DNA from 4 places in the Enterobacter sp. 6722112 genome. Region 1 is predicted to be linked to each of the others. Evidence: predicted binding sites of a transcription regulator. Region 1 holds the regulator's gene; each other region holds the start of a gene.
What was found. Region 1 encodes CRP, which controls carbon source genes, mostly activating them, when cyclic AMP is high. Its sites were predicted from a motif close to ATGTGANNNNNNTCACAT; they were not measured.

Region 2: the regulator CRP is predicted to act here: its motif matches at 1,442-1,459, upstream of focA (formate transporter FocA).
Region 3: the regulator CRP is predicted to act here: its motif matches at 2,805-2,822, upstream of serC (3-phosphoserine/phosphohydroxythreonine transaminase).
Region 4: the regulator CRP is predicted to act here: its motif matches at 1,890-1,907, upstream of AC4OVU_RS01980 (YjcB family protein).

What each region holds. Positions count from the first base shown of each region.
Region 1 is NZ_JBZWGR010000007.1:3,902,610-3,906,944, reverse strand. Features, by position in the region: gene argD (bifunctional acetylornithine/succinyldiaminopimelate transaminase) at 1-73, shown strand, start outside; gene AC4OVU_RS20270 (YccS/YhfK family putative transporter) at 70-2,157, opposite strand; gene crp (cAMP-activated global transcriptional regulator CRP) at 2,215-2,847, opposite strand; gene AC4OVU_RS20260 (OsmC family protein) at 3,158-3,562, shown strand; gene AC4OVU_RS20255 (phosphoribulokinase) at 3,648-4,335, opposite strand, start outside.
Region 2 is NZ_JBZWGR010000007.1:1,355,324-1,359,658, reverse strand. Features, by position in the region: gene ycaO (30S ribosomal protein S12 methylthiotransferase accessory factor YcaO) at 1-1,112, shown strand, start outside; gene focA (formate transporter FocA) at 1,518-2,375, shown strand; gene pflB (formate C-acetyltransferase) at 2,427-4,335, shown strand, end outside.
Region 3 is NZ_JBZWGR010000007.1:1,359,660-1,363,994, reverse strand. Features, by position in the region: gene cmk ((d)CMP kinase) at 1-79, opposite strand, end outside; gene aroA (3-phosphoshikimate 1-carboxyvinyltransferase) at 265-1,548, opposite strand; gene serC (3-phosphoserine/phosphohydroxythreonine transaminase) at 1,617-2,705, opposite strand; gene AC4OVU_RS07940 (DUF421 domain-containing protein) at 2,868-3,560, opposite strand; gene ycaO (30S ribosomal protein S12 methylthiotransferase accessory factor YcaO) at 3,688-4,335, shown strand, end outside.
Region 4 is NZ_JBZWGR010000007.1:100,420-104,754, forward strand. Features, by position in the region: gene uvrA (excinuclease ABC subunit UvrA) at 1-702, opposite strand, end outside; gene ssb1 (single-stranded DNA-binding protein SSB1) at 954-1,484, shown strand; gene AC4OVU_RS01980 (YjcB family protein) at 1,546-1,827, opposite strand; gene AC4OVU_RS01985 (sensor domain-containing diguanylate cyclase) at 2,271-3,671, shown strand; gene AC4OVU_RS01990 (EAL domain-containing protein) at 3,937-4,335, shown strand, end outside.

The DNA.
Region 1 (4,335 bases):
GGTGGAAGACAAAGACATCGAAGACGGACTAACCCGTTTTGCCGCGGCGGTCGCGAAGATCGTCAGAGGCTAATACGCGGTTCGTTTTAACCGACGCGTTAACCAAATCCCGTGATGCGGGCGCTGACGCCATGCCACCGACGAAATGGTGTGCATGGTGTTCAGATGCCCCAGCACGCGCTGCAAATGCTGCTCCAGGGTGCTCATCGGCCCATGGGTCAGCGTCTCCGGCGCTTCCAGAATGTTCGAATCCCCTGACTCGCCCGGCGCGTCATACTCCAGACGCTGCTGACAGCGCTGCAACGCAATTTCACACGACTGCAAATAGCGCTGCGCCAGATCCGGCGTCAGCATCGTGTGCTCCCGCGCCAGCGTCGTCATGGCATTGATGTGCTCGACGATAAACTGGCTGTGCGTGACCCACAGCTTCATGTCAGCCAGATAGTGCGCGTTAAAGCCCGGCTCCTGCATGGCCTGGTTAAGGGAGTTGAACAGGGCGTTATGCGCCTGGTTGACCTTCATGCGCTCGTAGGCCAGCGGAGAGGGCTGCGGGTCATCGCTCAGAATAAGACGAATGGCCTGCTGATCGGCTTCGAGCGCGTCGTGGGCGTTCTGCCTCAGCAGCCCGCTTTGCCACTGCGGCCACAACCAGACCATGCCGCCAAAGGCGATCAGGCAGCCAATTAGCGTATCGACCAGCCGGGCAATAATAAACTGTTCCCCGTTAAGCGTGAGCAGTTGCAGGGTATACACCGCCGTGACCGTAAAGCCCACCATCGCCCAGCCGTAGTTTTTGCGGATGATCAGGTAGCTCACCAGCGTGATCGCCAGCATACCGGCCAGGGTATAGCCTTCCGGCACGTGAAAGTGCAGCGTCACGCCCGCGATAATCAGCCCCGCCATCGTACCGCCCGCCCGATGCAGAATGCGCACCCGCGTGGCGCCATAGCCGTTCTGGGTGACAAACAGCACGGTCATTAAGATCCAGTAGGGTTTCGGCAGGTGCAGGGCCATTCCCATCAGGCTGGCGATGCTCAGCATCACACTGATCCGCGCGGCATTGCGCAGGGCGGAAGATTTCAGTGATAGATAGCTTTTGAGCGCGGGCAGCAGCGGCAGCCGTTTTTGCTTATCGGCCATCAGGTCCCGGGCATAAAGCGGGCGCTGGGTGCGTAACACCCGGGCGATGCGGCTGAAATGCCAGGCAGCAAATTGCCCGACCGGGTTATCCGCGTGCTGACGCGCAATCTTTTCCAGCGCGCCGAGCTGTTTGTCCATGTTAAAGCGCGTCGGGTAGCGGTGATAGAGGATATCGTCAGCCAGCACCCGCAGGCGGGCCGCGACGGTCTGCGCGTTCCAGCGGATCACCGCTTCCGCATGGCTGCGCTCCACCAGCTTTTGCACCTCTTCCGGATTATGAAGGCTGACGGAGATATGCTCCTGCAAATCCAGCCCGACCTGGAAGGTTCGCAGCAGCGGCTTGTATTCATGATTTTTGTTGGCGGCAAGCATGTGCAACTGCTGATAGCACTGGCTGATCAGATCCACCACTTTTTGCTGGCGCGCCAGCAGCGGCGGCAGGGATTTTTCCGGGTCGGTATGTTGAGTGAGCAGGGTGTATTTTGCTTCGCAGTATTCAGCAAGCTGCACGTAGAGCAGGCTCAGGGATTCGCGCAGCGGCTGTTCCCGCCACAGCCAGAACCAGAACCAGTTAAACAGCCCGTACCATAGCGTGCCGAGGGCGTAAATCAGCAATGGCTCCCACACCGGCATATTGCCCGCAAGGCTTAAGGTGAAGATGGCGGCAATCAGCGACGCGGGAAGCAGGCGGGCGTGCAGCGAGCTGATTTCGGCGGTGACGCCGAGCGTCATCGCCAGCACGGTCAGGATCAACGGCAGAGGAATGTCGCGGGCCAGTAAAAGTTGTACGGCAAGGCTACAGCCGGCAAACAGGCAGCCGCCAATAATCAGACGTTTAAAAAAGCGTTTATGCGGCGTATCCAGACCGGCAATGTTGCAGCAGGCGGGCACGAGGGAAAACAGCAGGCCTTGCTGAAGATGTCCGAGGATCAGGCCCACGGCCACGGGAAGACACAGCACCAGCGTTTGTCGTAGTGCGTAGTTAACTTCCGGGTGATAGATCAGCCTGCGCCACATGAGGAGTAGAGACAAAAACGGCGTGCCACCCTGCGGCGGCACGCCGTTTGACCGAAATTAACGGGTTCCGTAGACCACGATAGTTTTACCGTGGGCAGAGATCAGGTTCTGGTCTTCCAGCATCTTCAGGATACGGCCCACTGTTTCACGGGAGCAGCCGACGATCTGACCGATTTCCTGACGGGTAATTTTAATTTGCATACCGTCAGGGTGGGTCATGGCGTCTGGCTGTTTCGCCAGGTTCAACAGCGTCTGCGCGATACGACCGGTCACGTCCAGGAAGGCGAGGTTACCCACCTTCTCAGAGGTCACTTGCAGACGGCGTGCCATCTGGGAAGAAAGACGCATCAGGATGTCAGGGTTGACCTGAATCAGCTGACGGAATTTCTTGTAAGAAATTTCAGCCACTTCACATGCTGTTTTTGCACGAACCCAGGCGCTACGTTCCTGGCCTTCTTCAAACAGGCCCAGTTCACCGATAAAATCGCCCTGGTTCAGATAAGAAAGGATCATCTCTTTCCCTTCTTCATCTTTGATCAGCACGGCCACCGAGCCTTTAACGATGTAATACAACGTTTCCGCTTTTTCACCCTGGTGAATCAGCGTGCTCTTTGATGGGTACTTATGAATGTGGCAATGAGACAAGAACCATTCGAGAGTCGGGTCTGTTTGCGGTTTGCCAAGCACCATGCGCTGTTATCCTCTGTTATAAGCTGTCACCAGAGTCATAAGATGCATCCGGACTCTGGGGTTGCAATCGAATTCTTACCCATACCTGGGAAGTCGGCTGTCGTAACGTTTCGCAGCCAGTAAAGTTTGATGTCCTCTGCATACATGTGTAACGTCAATGTATTACTGTAGCATCCAGAGTGTTTTAGCATAGCTTTCGCCGCGTGTCTCCTGGTGTCTCGCTTCAGCATGACGCAGGTCGCCTTCCGTTGCGAGAAATGTAACGTACACGTAATCTGTCATAAAAAATGCAACGTTGGAGTGAGTGAATATGCAAGCGCGTGTGAAATGGGTTGAAGGGTTAACGTTCCTGGGCGAGTCTGCTTCTGGGCACCAGGTTTTGATGGATGGCAACTCCGGCGATAAAGCGCCAAGCCCAATGGAAATGGTGCTGATGGCGGCAGGCGGATGCAGTGCGATCGACGTGGTGTCGATCCTGCAAAAAGGCCGTCATGACGTGACCGATTGTGAAGTGAAGCTGACGTCGGAACGTCGTGAAGAGGCGCCCCGCCTGTTCACGCATATTAATTTGCACTTTATCGTCACCGGCAAAGAACTGAAGGACGCGGCGGTCTCGCGTGCGGTTGACCTGTCTGCGGAAAAATACTGCTCTGTGGCGTTAATGCTGGAGAAAGCGGTAAAAATCACCCATTCGTATGAAGTGATCGCGGCTTAATTTTTGGCGGGTGGCGCTTCGCTGACCCGCCCTACAAAAGCACGCCCGTAGGCCCGGTAAGCGCAGCGCCACCGGGCAAAACAATTCACGCGATCTGCTTTCCTTCCATCAGCCGCTGCACCAGCGGTGTCATGATCAGCTCCATTGCCAGCCCCATTTTTCCGCCCGGTACCACTAACGTATTCATGTGCGAAATAAACGAACCCTGTAGCATCGCCAGCAGCCAGGGATAATCAATGCCTTCCAGGTTGCGGAAGTGGATCACCACAAAGCTCTCGTCCAGCGACGGGATGCTTTTTGCAGCGAACGGGTTAGAGGTGTCCACGGTGGGGACGCGCTGGAAGTTAATGTGGGTTCGGGAGAACTGCGGCGTCAGGAAGTTGATGTAATCTTCCATGGAGCGCACCACCGAGTCCATGACCGCCTCTCGCGAATGGCCGCGCTCGCTCATGTCACGCGTCAGCTTCTGGATCCACTCAAGGTTAACAATCGGCACCACCCCCACCAGCAAATCCACGTGGCGCGCCACGTCGTGCTGAGGCGTCACCACGCCGCCGTGCAATCCTTCGTAAAACAGCACGTCAGTCGGTTCCGGCAGCGGCTGCCAGGGCGTGAACGTGCCGGGGACCTGGTTCCAGGGCACGGCTTCATCGTAGGTGTGGAGATACTTGCGGGACTGCCCGGTACCGCTTTGCCCGTATTCACGGAAGGTTTGCTCCAGCAGGCCGAAGTCATTGGCCTCCGGGCCGAAGTAGCTGATGTGTTTACCCAGA
Region 2 (4,335 bases), 2.5 Mb from region 1:
CGGAGATCCCGGCTGACGTGCTGGCGCGCTACCCGGGCGTGGTGGAATCCATCGCCAAACTGGAAGCAGAAGGTTTCCCAATCTTTGCTTATGACGGCTCTCTGGGCGGCAAATATCCGGTTATCTGCGTGGTACTGTTCAACCCGGCAAATGGCACCTGCTTCGCCTCCTTCGGCGCGCACCCGGACTTCGGCGTGGCGCTGGAGCGTACCGTAACCGAACTGCTGCAAGGTCGTAGCCTGAAAGATCTCGATGTCTTTACTCCGCCAACCTTTGATGACGAAGAAGTCGCCGAGCACACCAACCTCGAAACACACTTCATCGACTCCAGCGGTTTGATCTCCTGGGATATGTTCAAACAGGACGCGGACTATCCGTTCGTGGACTGGAGCTTTGCCGGTACGACGGAAGAAGAATTCGCCACCCTGATGGCGATCTTCAACGCGGAAGATCAGGAAGTCTACATTGCCGACTATGAACACCTCGGCGTTTACGCGTGCCGTATTATTGTGCCAGGTATGTCGGACATTTATCCGGCAGAAGATCTGTGGCTGGCGAACAACAGCATGGGCGCGCATCTGCGTGAAACCCTGCTGGCCCTGCCAGGCAGCGAGTGGGATAAAGAAGATTATCTGAACCTGATCGCCCAGCTGGACGAAGAAGGACACGATGATTTCACCCGCGTGCGCGAACTGCTGGGTCTGGCGACCGGAAAAGATAACGGCTGGTACACCCTGCGCATCGGCGAGCTGAAAGCGATGCTGGCGCTGGCGGGCGGCGATCTGGATCAGGCTTTGGCCTGGACCGAGTGGACGATGGAGTTTAACCAGTCCGTCTTCTCCGCCGAGCGCACTAACTATTACCGTTGCCTGCAAACGCTGCTCCTGCTTTCTCAGGAAGACGACCGCGAGCCATTGCAGTATCTGAACGCCTTTGTACGTATGTACGGTGCGGATGCCGTTGAAGCTGCCAGCGCGGCGCTAAGCGGTGAAGAACCATTCTACGGCCTGCAAGCGGTTGACAACGATCTGAAAGCCTTCCCGGCGCATCAGTCACTGCTGAATGCGTATGAAAAATTGCAGAAGGCAAAAGCCGCTTACTGGTCAAAATAAGCGCATATAACATTAATGGCTGTAGGCGTATTCAATCGCCTGAGCTATATTACGGGGCAATTTCATTGCCCCTTTTTTTTATTTTTCCGCAATGACGTTTAATTGTAATAATTAAGTTAACCACGGGTAAATATAAAAACGCTTACCTGAGCTTTACTGTTACTAATTATAATAAATACTCCATTTTAATTAACTGTTCCACGGGAGGCTGAAGGAAAAAATTCAACTCTTTTCATAACTTTTAAAATTTATTTTTATACGGATAATCAAATACTTACTCCGCTTTTGCTGTAAAACCATACACACTGCGGGCCTATAAGCCAGGCGAGATATGATCTATATCAATTTCTCTTCTATAATGCTTTGTTAGTATCTCGTCGCCGACTTAATAAAGAGAGAGTTAGTGTGAAAGCTGACAACCCTTTTGATCTATTACTCCCCGCTGCGATGGCGAAAGTTGCCGAAGAAGCGGGTGTCTACAAAGCCACGAAACATCCGATGACGACGTTCTTTCTGGCCATTACGGCTGGGGTGTTCATCTCCATCGCTTTCGTCTTCTATATCACAGCCACCACCGGCACTGCCGGGATGCCTTTCGGCATAGCGAAACTGATTGGTGGTATTTGCTTCTCACTGGGCCTGATTCTCTGCGTCATCTGCGGCGCCGACCTCTTCACCTCAACGGTGCTGATTGTGGTGGCAAAAGCCAGCGGAAGAATTACCTGGGGTCAACTGGGGCGCAACTGGCTCAACGTTTACGTTGGCAACCTGATTGGCTGTCTGCTCTTTGTTCTGTTGATGTGGCTCTCTGGCGAGTATATGACCGCCAACGGCGGCTGGGGGCTTAACGTCCTGCAAACCGCCGACCACAAAATGCACCATACATTTATCGAAGCTGTTGCTCTCGGCATCCTCGCAAACCTGATGGTCTGCCTGGCGGTCTGGATGAGCTACTCTGGTCGTAGCCTGATGGATAAAGCCATGATTATGGTTCTGCCGGTTGCGATGTTTGTTGCCAGCGGCTTTGAGCACAGTATTGCGAATATGTTCATGATCCCGATGGGGATTGTTATCCGCAACTTTGCAAGCCCGGAGTTCTGGACTGCTGTAGGTTCAACCCCGGAAAGTTTTTCACACCTGACTATTATGAACTTCATTACTGATAACCTGATCCCCGTCACTATCGGGAACATTATCGGTGGGGGTCTGTTAGTTGGGTTGACATACTGGGTCATTTACCTGCGTGGCGGCGATCATCATTAATGGTTGTCTCAGGCAGTAAATAAAAAATCCACTTAAGAAGGTAGGTGTTACATGTCCGAGCTTAATGAAAAGTTAGCCACAGCCTGGGAAGGTTTTACGAAAGGTGACTGGCAGAATGAAGTCAACGTCCGTGACTTCATTCAGAAAAACTATACCCCGTATGAAGGTGACGAATCCTTCCTGGCTGGTGCGACTGACGCAACCACCAAGCTGTGGGACAGCGTAATGGAAGGCGTTAAACTGGAAAACCGCACTCACGCGCCAGTTGATTTTGACACCTCCGTTGCTTCTACCATCACTTCTCACGATGCTGGCTACATCAACAAAGCCCTTGAGAAAATCGTTGGTCTGCAAACTGAAGCACCACTGAAACGCGCAATCATCCCGTTCGGTGGTATCAAAATGGTTGAAGGTTCCTGCAAGGCGTATAACCGCGAGCTGGACCCAATGCTGAAAAAAATCTTCACCGAATACCGTAAAACCCATAACCAGGGCGTATTCGATGTTTACACCAAAGACATTCTGAACTGCCGTAAATCTGGCGTTCTGACCGGTCTGCCAGATGCCTATGGCCGTGGCCGTATCATCGGTGACTACCGTCGCGTTGCGCTGTACGGTATCGACTTCCTGATGAAAGACAAATACGCACAGTTCGTCTCTCTCCAGTCTGACCTGGAAAACGGCGTAAACCTGGAAGCGACTATCCGTCTGCGTGAAGAGATCGCTGAACAGCACCGTGCGCTGGGTCAGATCAAAGAGATGGCGGCTAAATACGGCTGCGATATCTCTGGTCCTGCAACCAACGCTCAGGAAGCTATCCAGTGGACCTACTTCGGCTACCTGGCCGCTGTTAAGTCTCAGAACGGTGCAGCAATGTCCTTCGGCCGCGTATCCACCTTCCTGGATGCGTACATCGAACGTGACCTGAAAGCAGGCAAAATCACCGAACAAGACGCTCAGGAAATGATTGACCACCTGGTCATGAAACTGCGTATGGTTCGCTTCCTGCGTACCCCAGAATATGATGAGCTGTTCTCTGGTGACCCAATCTGGGCAACCGAATCTATCGGCGGTATGGGCGTAGATGGCCGTACTCTGGTAACCAAAAACAGCTTCCGCTTCCTGAACACCCTGTACACCATGGGTCCTTCTCCGGAGCCGAACATCACCGTTCTGTGGTCTGAAAAACTGCCTCTGAACTTCAAGAAATTCGCCGCTAAAGTGTCCATCGACACTTCTTCTCTGCAATACGAGAACGATGACCTGATGCGTCCTGACTTCAACAACGATGACTACGCTATCGCTTGCTGCGTAAGTCCAATGGTTGTTGGTAAACAAATGCAGTTCTTCGGTGCGCGTGCAAACCTGGCGAAAACCATGCTGTACGCAATCAACGGCGGCGTTGATGAAAAACTGAAAATGCAGGTTGGTCCTAAGTCTGAACCGATCAAAGGCGACGTGCTGAACTATGACGAAGTCATGGAGCGCATGGACCACTTCATGGACTGGCTGGCTAAACAGTACGTGACCGCGCTGAACGTTATCCACTACATGCACGACAAGTACAGCTACGAAGCCTCTCTGATGGCGCTGCACGACCGTGACGTCGTTCGCACCATGGCGTGTGGTATCGCAGGTCTGTCCGTTGCTGCTGACTCCCTGTCTGCAATCAAATATGCGAAAGTTAAACCAATTCGTGACGAAGATGGTCTGGCTATCGACTTCGAAATCGAAGGCGAATATCCGCAGTTTGGTAACAACGACGCTCGCGTTGATGACATGGCGGTTGACCTGGTAGAACGTTTCATGAAGAAAATTCAGAAACTCACTACCTATCGTAACGCTATCCCGACTCAGTCTGTTCTGACCATCACCTCTAACGTTGTGTATGGTAAGAAAACCGGTAACACCCCAGACGGTCGTCGTGCTGGCGCGCCATTCGGCCCAGGTGCTAACCCAA
Region 3 (4,335 bases), 2.5 Mb from region 1:
CCGCCATCGCTTTGCACAGAGTACCTTTCCCTGCGCCACTTGGCCCATCAATGGTGATTACCGGGGCAATTGCCGTCATCTTTTTCTCCTTAATTAAGGCATACCGTTTACATGAACGCCGCGCATTATACGCGCCAACGTGCGCAACTGTTACCTTTGCGTGCAAATTACGGAATGATTGAAGCAGAGTGTAGAAGAAATGAAAGAGGATGAGTGTCAGAAAGCGTAAGGAAATGCCGCATCAGGTGATGCGGCATACGATCATCAGGCCAGGGTGCTAATGCGCGCCAGCTGTTCGAAGTAGTCCGGGAACGTTTTTGCCGTACACTTCGGATCAAGGATAGTGACTGGCGTATCTGACAACGCCACCAGCGAGAAACACATCGCCATGCGGTGATCGTTGTAGGTGCCAATTTCTGCAAATTGCAGTTTTGCCGGCGGCGTGACGCGAATGTAGTCTTCGCCCTCTTCTACCTCGGCCCCCACTTTACGCAGCTCGGTTGCCATCGCGAACAGGCGGTCCGTCTCTTTCACACGCCAGTTGTAAATGTTTCGCAGCGTGGTGGTGCCTTTCGCAAACAGCGCAGCGGTGGCAATGGTCATCGCCGCATCCGGAATATGGTTCATATCCATATCGATGGCGTTCAGCTCACCGTGGGTGCAGGAGATGAAGTCATCGCCCCAGGTCACCACCGCGCCCATTTTTTCCAGCACGTCAGCAAAACGGATATCGCCCTGCACGCTGTTGCGGCCAATGCCCGTCACTTTAACCGTACCGCCTTTAATCGCGCCTGCGGCAAGGAAATAGGAGGCGGATGAAGCATCGCCTTCAACCAGGTAGTGGCCCGGGGAGTGATACTGCTGCGCTCCGCGCACCACGAAAAGCTGATAAGACTGGTTTTCCACCTCAACACCAAAGGTGTTCATCAGGTGCAGGGTGATATCAATGTACGGCTTAGAAACCAGGTCGCCTTTAATGTTGATGACGGTGTCCTGTGGTGCCAGCGGTGCGGTCATCAGCAGCGCGGTCAGGAACTGGCTGGAAACGCTACCGTCAACCTCAACATTGCCGCCAGTGAATCCCCCGCGCAGACGCAGGGGCGGGTAATTTTCCTGCTCAAGATAATCAATCTGCGCGCCGCCCTGACGCAGGGCATCCACCAGATGGCCGATCGGACGCTCTTTCATTCGCGGCTCACCGGTCAGCACAATATCGTTACTCCCCAGACACAGCGCTGCGGCCAGAGGACGCATCGCGGTACCGGCGTTACCCAGGAAAAGCTCCAGCGCTTCAGCAGAATGTAACGCGCCGCCGTTACCGGTGACTTCACAACGGGTACGATCGTCAGACAGCGCGTACTGAACGCCCAACGCTTTCAGTGCATTGAGCATATGGCGCACGTCATCGCTGTCCAGCAGATTAGTGAGGACGGTGGTGCCGTTTGCCAGAGCTGCCAGCAGCAGAGCGCGGTTCGAGACACTTTTTGAACCAGGCAGATTAATGGTGCCATCTACCCGCGCGATAGGTTGTAACGTCAGGGATTCCATGAAACTCAACTCTCAACTCAACATAATAAAAACCCCGCAGGAACGCTGCGGGGGTGAAAAACAGCCAATTAACCGTGACGACGTTCGAAGTCGATCATGAAATCAGTCAGGGCTTTAACGCCCTCCAGCGGCATGGCGTTATAGATAGAGGCGCGCATTCCGCCTACCACACGGTGGCCTTTCAGCGCATGCAGACCCGCCGCGAAGGACTCTTCCAGGAACACGTTATCCAGGTTGCTGTCCGCCAGCTGGAACGGCACGTTCATGCGCGAACGGTTAGTTTTGGCGACATCGTTACGGTAGAAATCGCTCTTGTCGATCACGCCGTACAGCAGTTCAGCCTTTTGCTGATTGATCTTATCCATCTGCGCCACACCGCCTTTTTGCTTCAGCCATTTGAAGACCAGGCCGGAGAGATACCAGGCAAACGTTGGTGGGGTGTTGAACATGGAATCGTTGTCGTTCAGGACGGTGTAATCCAGAATTGACGGGCAAGACTTATGGGCTTTCCCCAGCAGGTCTTCACGCACAATAACGATAGTCAGACCCGCAGGACCGATGTTTTTCTGGGCACCCGCGTAGATGACGCCGTAGCGGCTGACATCCAGCGGGGTGGACAGAATGGTTGAAGAGAGATCCGCCGTCACAATGACATTTTCGCCAAAGTCTGGCTCTTCGTGAATGGCAATACCGTCGATGGTTTCGTTCGGGCAGTAGTGAAGATACGCGGCGTTGTCAGAAAGCTGCCACTCACTCATCGGCTTCACGGCGCGCAGACCGTCAACGGTCACTTTGGCATCGATGACATTCGGCGTGCAATATTTGTGCGCTTCTTTTACCGCACTGGCCGCCCAGTAGCCGGCATCAACGTAATCAGCGGTGGTTTTGTCGCCCAGTAGATTGAGCGGGATACCCGCAAACTGGCCGCGTCCACCGCCATGACAGAACAATACTTTGTAGTTCGAGGGAATGTTCAGCAGATCGCGAAAATCCTTTTCTGCTTCTTCCGCCACCTGAATAAACGCTTTACCCCGGTGGCTGACTTCCATCACCGACGTACCCAGACCGTTCCAGTCACACAGCTCCTGTTGAGCCTGTTTGAGCACGTCTGCCGGTAACATTGCCGGACCTGAACTGAAATTAAAGACTTGAGCCATTTCCCCTCACCACGCTAAAAGCCATAAGTTATAACTGTGGATATCGGTTTTATCATTCAGTGACACGCGCCGCAATGTCTAAAACTGATGGCCGAAGAAATGTGCCCCTCGTCACACAATACAATCTGCCGTACCGTTGTCACAAAACCGACAAAATCGCTGTCAGGTGTTACGTTTAGCCCGGCTAACCTTCGTCCATTCTGGATTCGTACAGCGGGGGCATAATTGATGATCGCCCGCCTGCATAACCACGACATGACTACATTTTATGCAGGCGTACTCGCCCGCTTCAGGTACAGTTTTGTATCGCTCGATGAGCATATCCGGCAGGATGCACAGGCCGGGCTTCACCTCATCGTCGGAATAGTAATAGACGCTGATTTGACCATTCGTTTCCATAATCGCCAGACGCACCTGCCCCAGTTGCTCAACGCTGCTCAAACGGAGTTCCATAAAGAACTCAAACTCCGTCATATTGGCGCTTTGCACATTCTCCCAGGCCAGTTGACCATCTTCGACAATCACCACCGGCTTCCCTTCGAGCAGATCTTCCAGTTTCTCACTTTTCGACATCAGCCACATGACCAGCCGGTACAGCAGTGCAAGCGTCACGAAGACGATAAAGACCGGCACCATCGGCACATCGTCATAAAAGGCAACGTCCCCTGCCGCCGACCCCAGCGTCAGGATGATCAGCACTTCAAACAGCGACATCTGCCGCACGCCGCGACGTCCGGTAATTTTCAGAAACAGGAAAACGAGTACAAAGGTGTACAGGCTGCGCAGCGCTACTTCGCCTAAAAACTCAGGAGGGACTTTATCAAACGCCATCCGCTGGAGATCGAAAGCTTTCATTTTTTTATGCCTTAACAGTAGGTTACTGCTTATAAGCATAGTCCAGCCATTTATTTTCGCCGGAGATAGCACCCGTCACGCAAAACCCGTATCATTGCGCGCTTTACGTACGATAAAAGTGAACGCCATGACTCAAACGTTTATCCCCGGCAAAGACGCCGCTCTGGAAGATTCCATCGCTCGCTTCCAGCAGAAACTGACCGACCTGGGCTTTAATATCGAAGAAGCCTCCTGGCTGAATCCGGTGCCTCACGTCTGGTCCGTGCATATTCGCGACAAAGACTGTGCGCTGTGCTTTACCAACGGTAAAGGCGCGACCAAAAAAGCGGCACTGGCCTCTGCGCTGGGTGAGTATTTTGAGCGTCTGTCCACCAACTACTTCTTCGCCGACTTCTGGCTGGGCGAAACTATTGCCAACGGTCCGTTCGTTCACTATCCGAACGAAAAATGGTTCCCGCTGACCGAAAACGATGAACTGCCGGAAGGCATTCTCGATGCCCGCCTGCGCGCGTTCTACGATCCGGAAAACGAACTGACCGGCAGCATGTTGATCGACCTGCAATCCGGCAATGAGGATCGTGGGATCTGCGCCCTGCCGTTCACCCGTCAGTCTGACGAGCAGACCGTTTATATCCCGATGAACATCGTCGGCAACCTGTATGTGTCTAACGGCATGTCTGCCGGTAATACCCGCAACGAAGCGCGCGTGCAGGGATTGTCTGAAGTTTTCGAGCGTCATATCAAAAACCGCATTATTGCTGAATCCATCAGCCTG
Region 4 (4,335 bases), 3.8 Mb from region 1:
GACCACGGCCGTGCCGCCAGAGAGTTCCAGCGCCGTTTCAAAGGACTCCGCCAGACGCGTTGCCAGATCTTCACGTACCTTAAAGCGGTCAATCACCACTTCGATGGTGTGTTTCTTTTGCAGCTCCAGCTTTGGCGGATCGGACAGGTCACACACTTCGCCGTCGATACGGGCGCGGATATAGCCCTGGCTTGCCAGGTTCTCCAGCGTTTTGGTGTGCTCGCCCTTACGCTCTTTAATGATCGGCGCCAGCAGCATCAGGCGTTTGCCTTCCGGCTGCGACAGTACGTTATCCACCATCTGGCTGACGGTCTGGGCCGCCAGCGGGACGTCGTGGTCCGGGCAGCGCGGCTCGCCCACGCGCGCATACAGCAGACGCAGGTAGTCATGGATTTCGGTAATGGTACCGACCGTGGAGCGCGGGTTATGCGATGTGGATTTCTGCTCAATGGAGATAGCAGGGGACAACCCTTCAATGTGGTCGACATCCGGTTTTTCCATCAGCGACAGGAACTGACGCGCGTACGCCGAGAGCGATTCAACGTAACGACGCTGTCCTTCGGCATACAAAGTGTCGAAAGCCAGTGAGGATTTGCCAGACCCCGAAAGCCCGGTCACGACGATGAGTTTGTCGCGAGGGATTATGAGGTTGATATTCTTGAGATTATGGGTGCGGGCGCCCCGAACTTCGATCTTATCCATTCACCTTTCCCGGTTGGAACACGGATTGCCTGATTTGTTTGAAGGACAAACGGCTGTCAGAAACGGCTAATTATGACACAAAATGACCTGTTTGAATATACAGTATTGGAATGCATTTTCTGATCCACTGTGTAACAATGTCGAGTTCGCGGGAGAACTCTGGAACGTGCTACGCAACTATCAAAGTGCAGCATGGAAATGGTACACTCGCGCGTTTACACTATTAAGAAACGTATTCAGGAGACACGAACATGGCCAGCAGAGGCGTAAACAAGGTGATTCTCGTCGGTAATCTGGGCCAGGACCCGGAAGTACGCTACATGCCGAGTGGTGGCGCAGTTGCCAACATTACGCTGGCTACTTCCGAATCCTGGCGTGATAAAGCGACCGGAGAAATGAAAGAGCAGACCGAATGGCACCGCGTTGTGCTGTTTGGCAAACTGGCCGAAGTGGCCGGTGAGTATCTGCGTAAAGGTTCTCAGGTCTATATCGAAGGCCAGCTGCGTACCCGCAAATGGACCGACCAATCCGGCGCTGAGAAGTACACCACGGAAGTGGTGGTGAATGTGGGCGGCACCATGCAAATGCTGGGTGGCCGTCAGGGCGGTGGCGCACCGGCAGGTGGCGGTCAGAATCAGCAGCAGGGTGGTTGGGGTCAGCCTCAGCAGCCTCAGGGCGGCAACCAGTTCAGCGGCGGCGTGCAGTCCCGTCCGCAGCAGCAGTCTGCTCCGGCACCGTCTAACGAACCGCCAATGGATTTCGACGACGATATCCCGTTCTGATATCCAGACGCGTGAAAAACAAAAAACCCAGACAATGTCTGGGTTTTTTTATAACAGGCTATCAGGTAATCACCATCGGCCAGTCTGGCGGAGTGTGGCTCATGGCTTCAACCATCACCACTTTAATGTTTTCCCAGACGGCGGCAATGTCTACCAGCGTAATGCCAAGCAAACCTGTCGCGAACCAGCATGCGGCGCCCAACCCTAACAGGGTGCTAATCACAGCAAGACCTGCGTAGTCGGACTTTCGAAACTGAATGTTTAACGTGCTGGCCAGGAACATCAAAACCGCGCTCAACAACGGCCAGCGCAGGAGCACCATGCTGGTGGTAATGGTTGCCATAAAACCCATCCTCGACAAAACAGACGAACTGGAATGAAACAATGTTTCTCGTTACATAAGATGTGTGAACTATATCACATTTGCTGTTTTATTCGCCAGTATCCGCGTGAGGTAAAAGTGGGATTATTGCCGGGGAAAATATATCGTCGTCGCTCAGAACGACGTCTGGTCGGAATTTTTATTTTTATTTCATCCAGATAGTAAAACCTTTGCAAAACGCCATCGGCTGTATAGCGTTTACAGCAGTATATCTATGGATTATGCTTGTGTGGAACAATAAATGTACCCGCAAAAATAATTCATCGCATTGAATTAATTGACTTTTTTGGATTTTGTATTCTTTGTTTTACACTCGGCATGCTCTTTGATTTCGTGGTCTTATTCTTTTATTCAGATATGAATTATTGCGGTTGCTCTCTCGATTAATGACCTGCGAAAAGATAATGAAAGAAAAAAGACGCGAGATTATTAACGACAGCATGCAGGCGCTGCATGCCCTGGCGAAGCTGATGCCGCAACTCAACGCGCAGTGTTCGCCGGTTGAAATGCTGGAAATTATCAACAGCGCACTGGGGGCAAATCTCTCATGGGTCAGTGTCGAATCCGCAGACGGGCCGCGCGTGGTTTGTGCCGGCGACGTGACGTGTCACGCCTTTAACGTGGCGGATTTTCTTGCCAGCACCCTGTTGCAGCGGCATCACCGCGCCTGGCGGGTGATCTACTGGAAAGAGCATATTGGCCGGGCGGTATTTTCCCCTCAGCACCCAGGCTATGCGCGGCTGCAAAGCGGCGTGCTGTGTAAATTCTCAGCGCATGGCAGACAGTGCAGTGGTTATTTCTTTTTGGCTTTTAATGAAAAACTGACCTCGTTGCCGATACTGAAAAATATCGTGGTGGTATTGGTTGAGAAGCTAAAAGATTATTTTGATGACATCATCGTGCGGGAAAAAACGGCGCAGGAAATGCAGCGCGTCGTCACGCAATATAAAACCTTATTTGAGCGTGCTCCGGTATTAATGAACGCCTTTGACAGGCATAACCGGTGTGTATTGTGGAATGCCGAATGCGAAAAAGTCTTTGGCTGGAGTATGACTGAAATCGGCGAGCATCCCGATCCGCTGGCCCTGTTTTACCCGGATCCTGAGGAGCGACAGCGCGTGCAGGAGTCGGTTCGTTTCGCACCACTTAAGGATATGTACGAATGGCACCCGGTGCGTAAAGACGGGACGCAGTTAACCATTCTCTGGTCAAACATCCTTTTGCCGGATAACTCCATTCTCAACATTGGCCTGGATATCACCGAACGTAAAAAAGCAGAACAGCAGCTGACCGTCAAAGCCACCACGGACGATCTGACGGGCTGTCTGAATCGCTCGACAATCTTACAGCGTCTCAAAATAGCGCTGGCAGCCAGTTCGCCGCAGGATGTCAGTAGCCACTTCTGTCTCCTGATGTTCGATCTCGATTATTTCAAGCAGATCAACGATCGGTGGGGACATCAGGTTGGCGATGCGGCATTGATCCACTTTTGCGACCGTATTCGCGAGGTGAGCCCGGCCGGGTCGGCGCTGGGACGGGTGGGGGGCGAAGAGTTTGTTCTTCTGCTGGCGCACACGGATGGTATGGCCGCTACGTTGCTCTCTTCCCGGCTGCGTGCCGCGCTGATCTCAAAACCGCTGCGTGTGGGCGATAAAACGCTGGTACTCTCTTTCAGCGCCGGGGTGGTTGAAGTCTGTCAGGGGCAACGGGATACTTCTGCCATACTGATGCGTGCCGATAAGGCATTATATGACGCCAAGCGTACGGGAAGAGGAAAAACGGTCCTGGCGTCTGATTATTTATAAATCAGCATAAGAACAAAGAGCAGGCTATTTCAGCCAGCGAATTTTCCACACCTGTCGCGGGTAATTATTTTCCTTATCAGAAACGAAATGAATACTTTTAGTTTGGCTTACGGGAAAATATTATCGGCATCACGAATTTTAGGATTTTTAATACCAAAAGTCAGTTGCTAACTTCCCATGATTCATGCAACGTAATCACCTGTTTATCAAAGCAGCCGGTCTTCATTGCTACAGGCGTACAACATGCAGGGATACAGAGCGGGAAATGAATCGTAGCGCGCTGCGCAACATGCTCAAAGTGGTCGGGATTATCATGGTAGTTATGCTGCCGGTGATGCTTGCGCTATGGTTTGCCCAGCTTAGAGCCGTGTCGGAAATCAGCGCCCAGCTGCGCACGTTTGCTGAACTTGCTTTAAACAAAACTGAACGGGTTATTCAACAGGTTGATCTGGCCCGGGAAGACGCGGAAAAATATCAGGGAAAAGTGTGTACGCCGGAGCATCGTCAATATATGTTGAACGTTTCCCGCGGTCGTCTTTTTGTTGCCGATTTAATTTATGCTGAAGGCCAGTCGTTTCTCTGCTCGACCCTTTTTACGCCGGATCATCCTTACACCATTCCCGCTGCCAATTACACACGTAAACCCGACGTTGCTATCTATTAT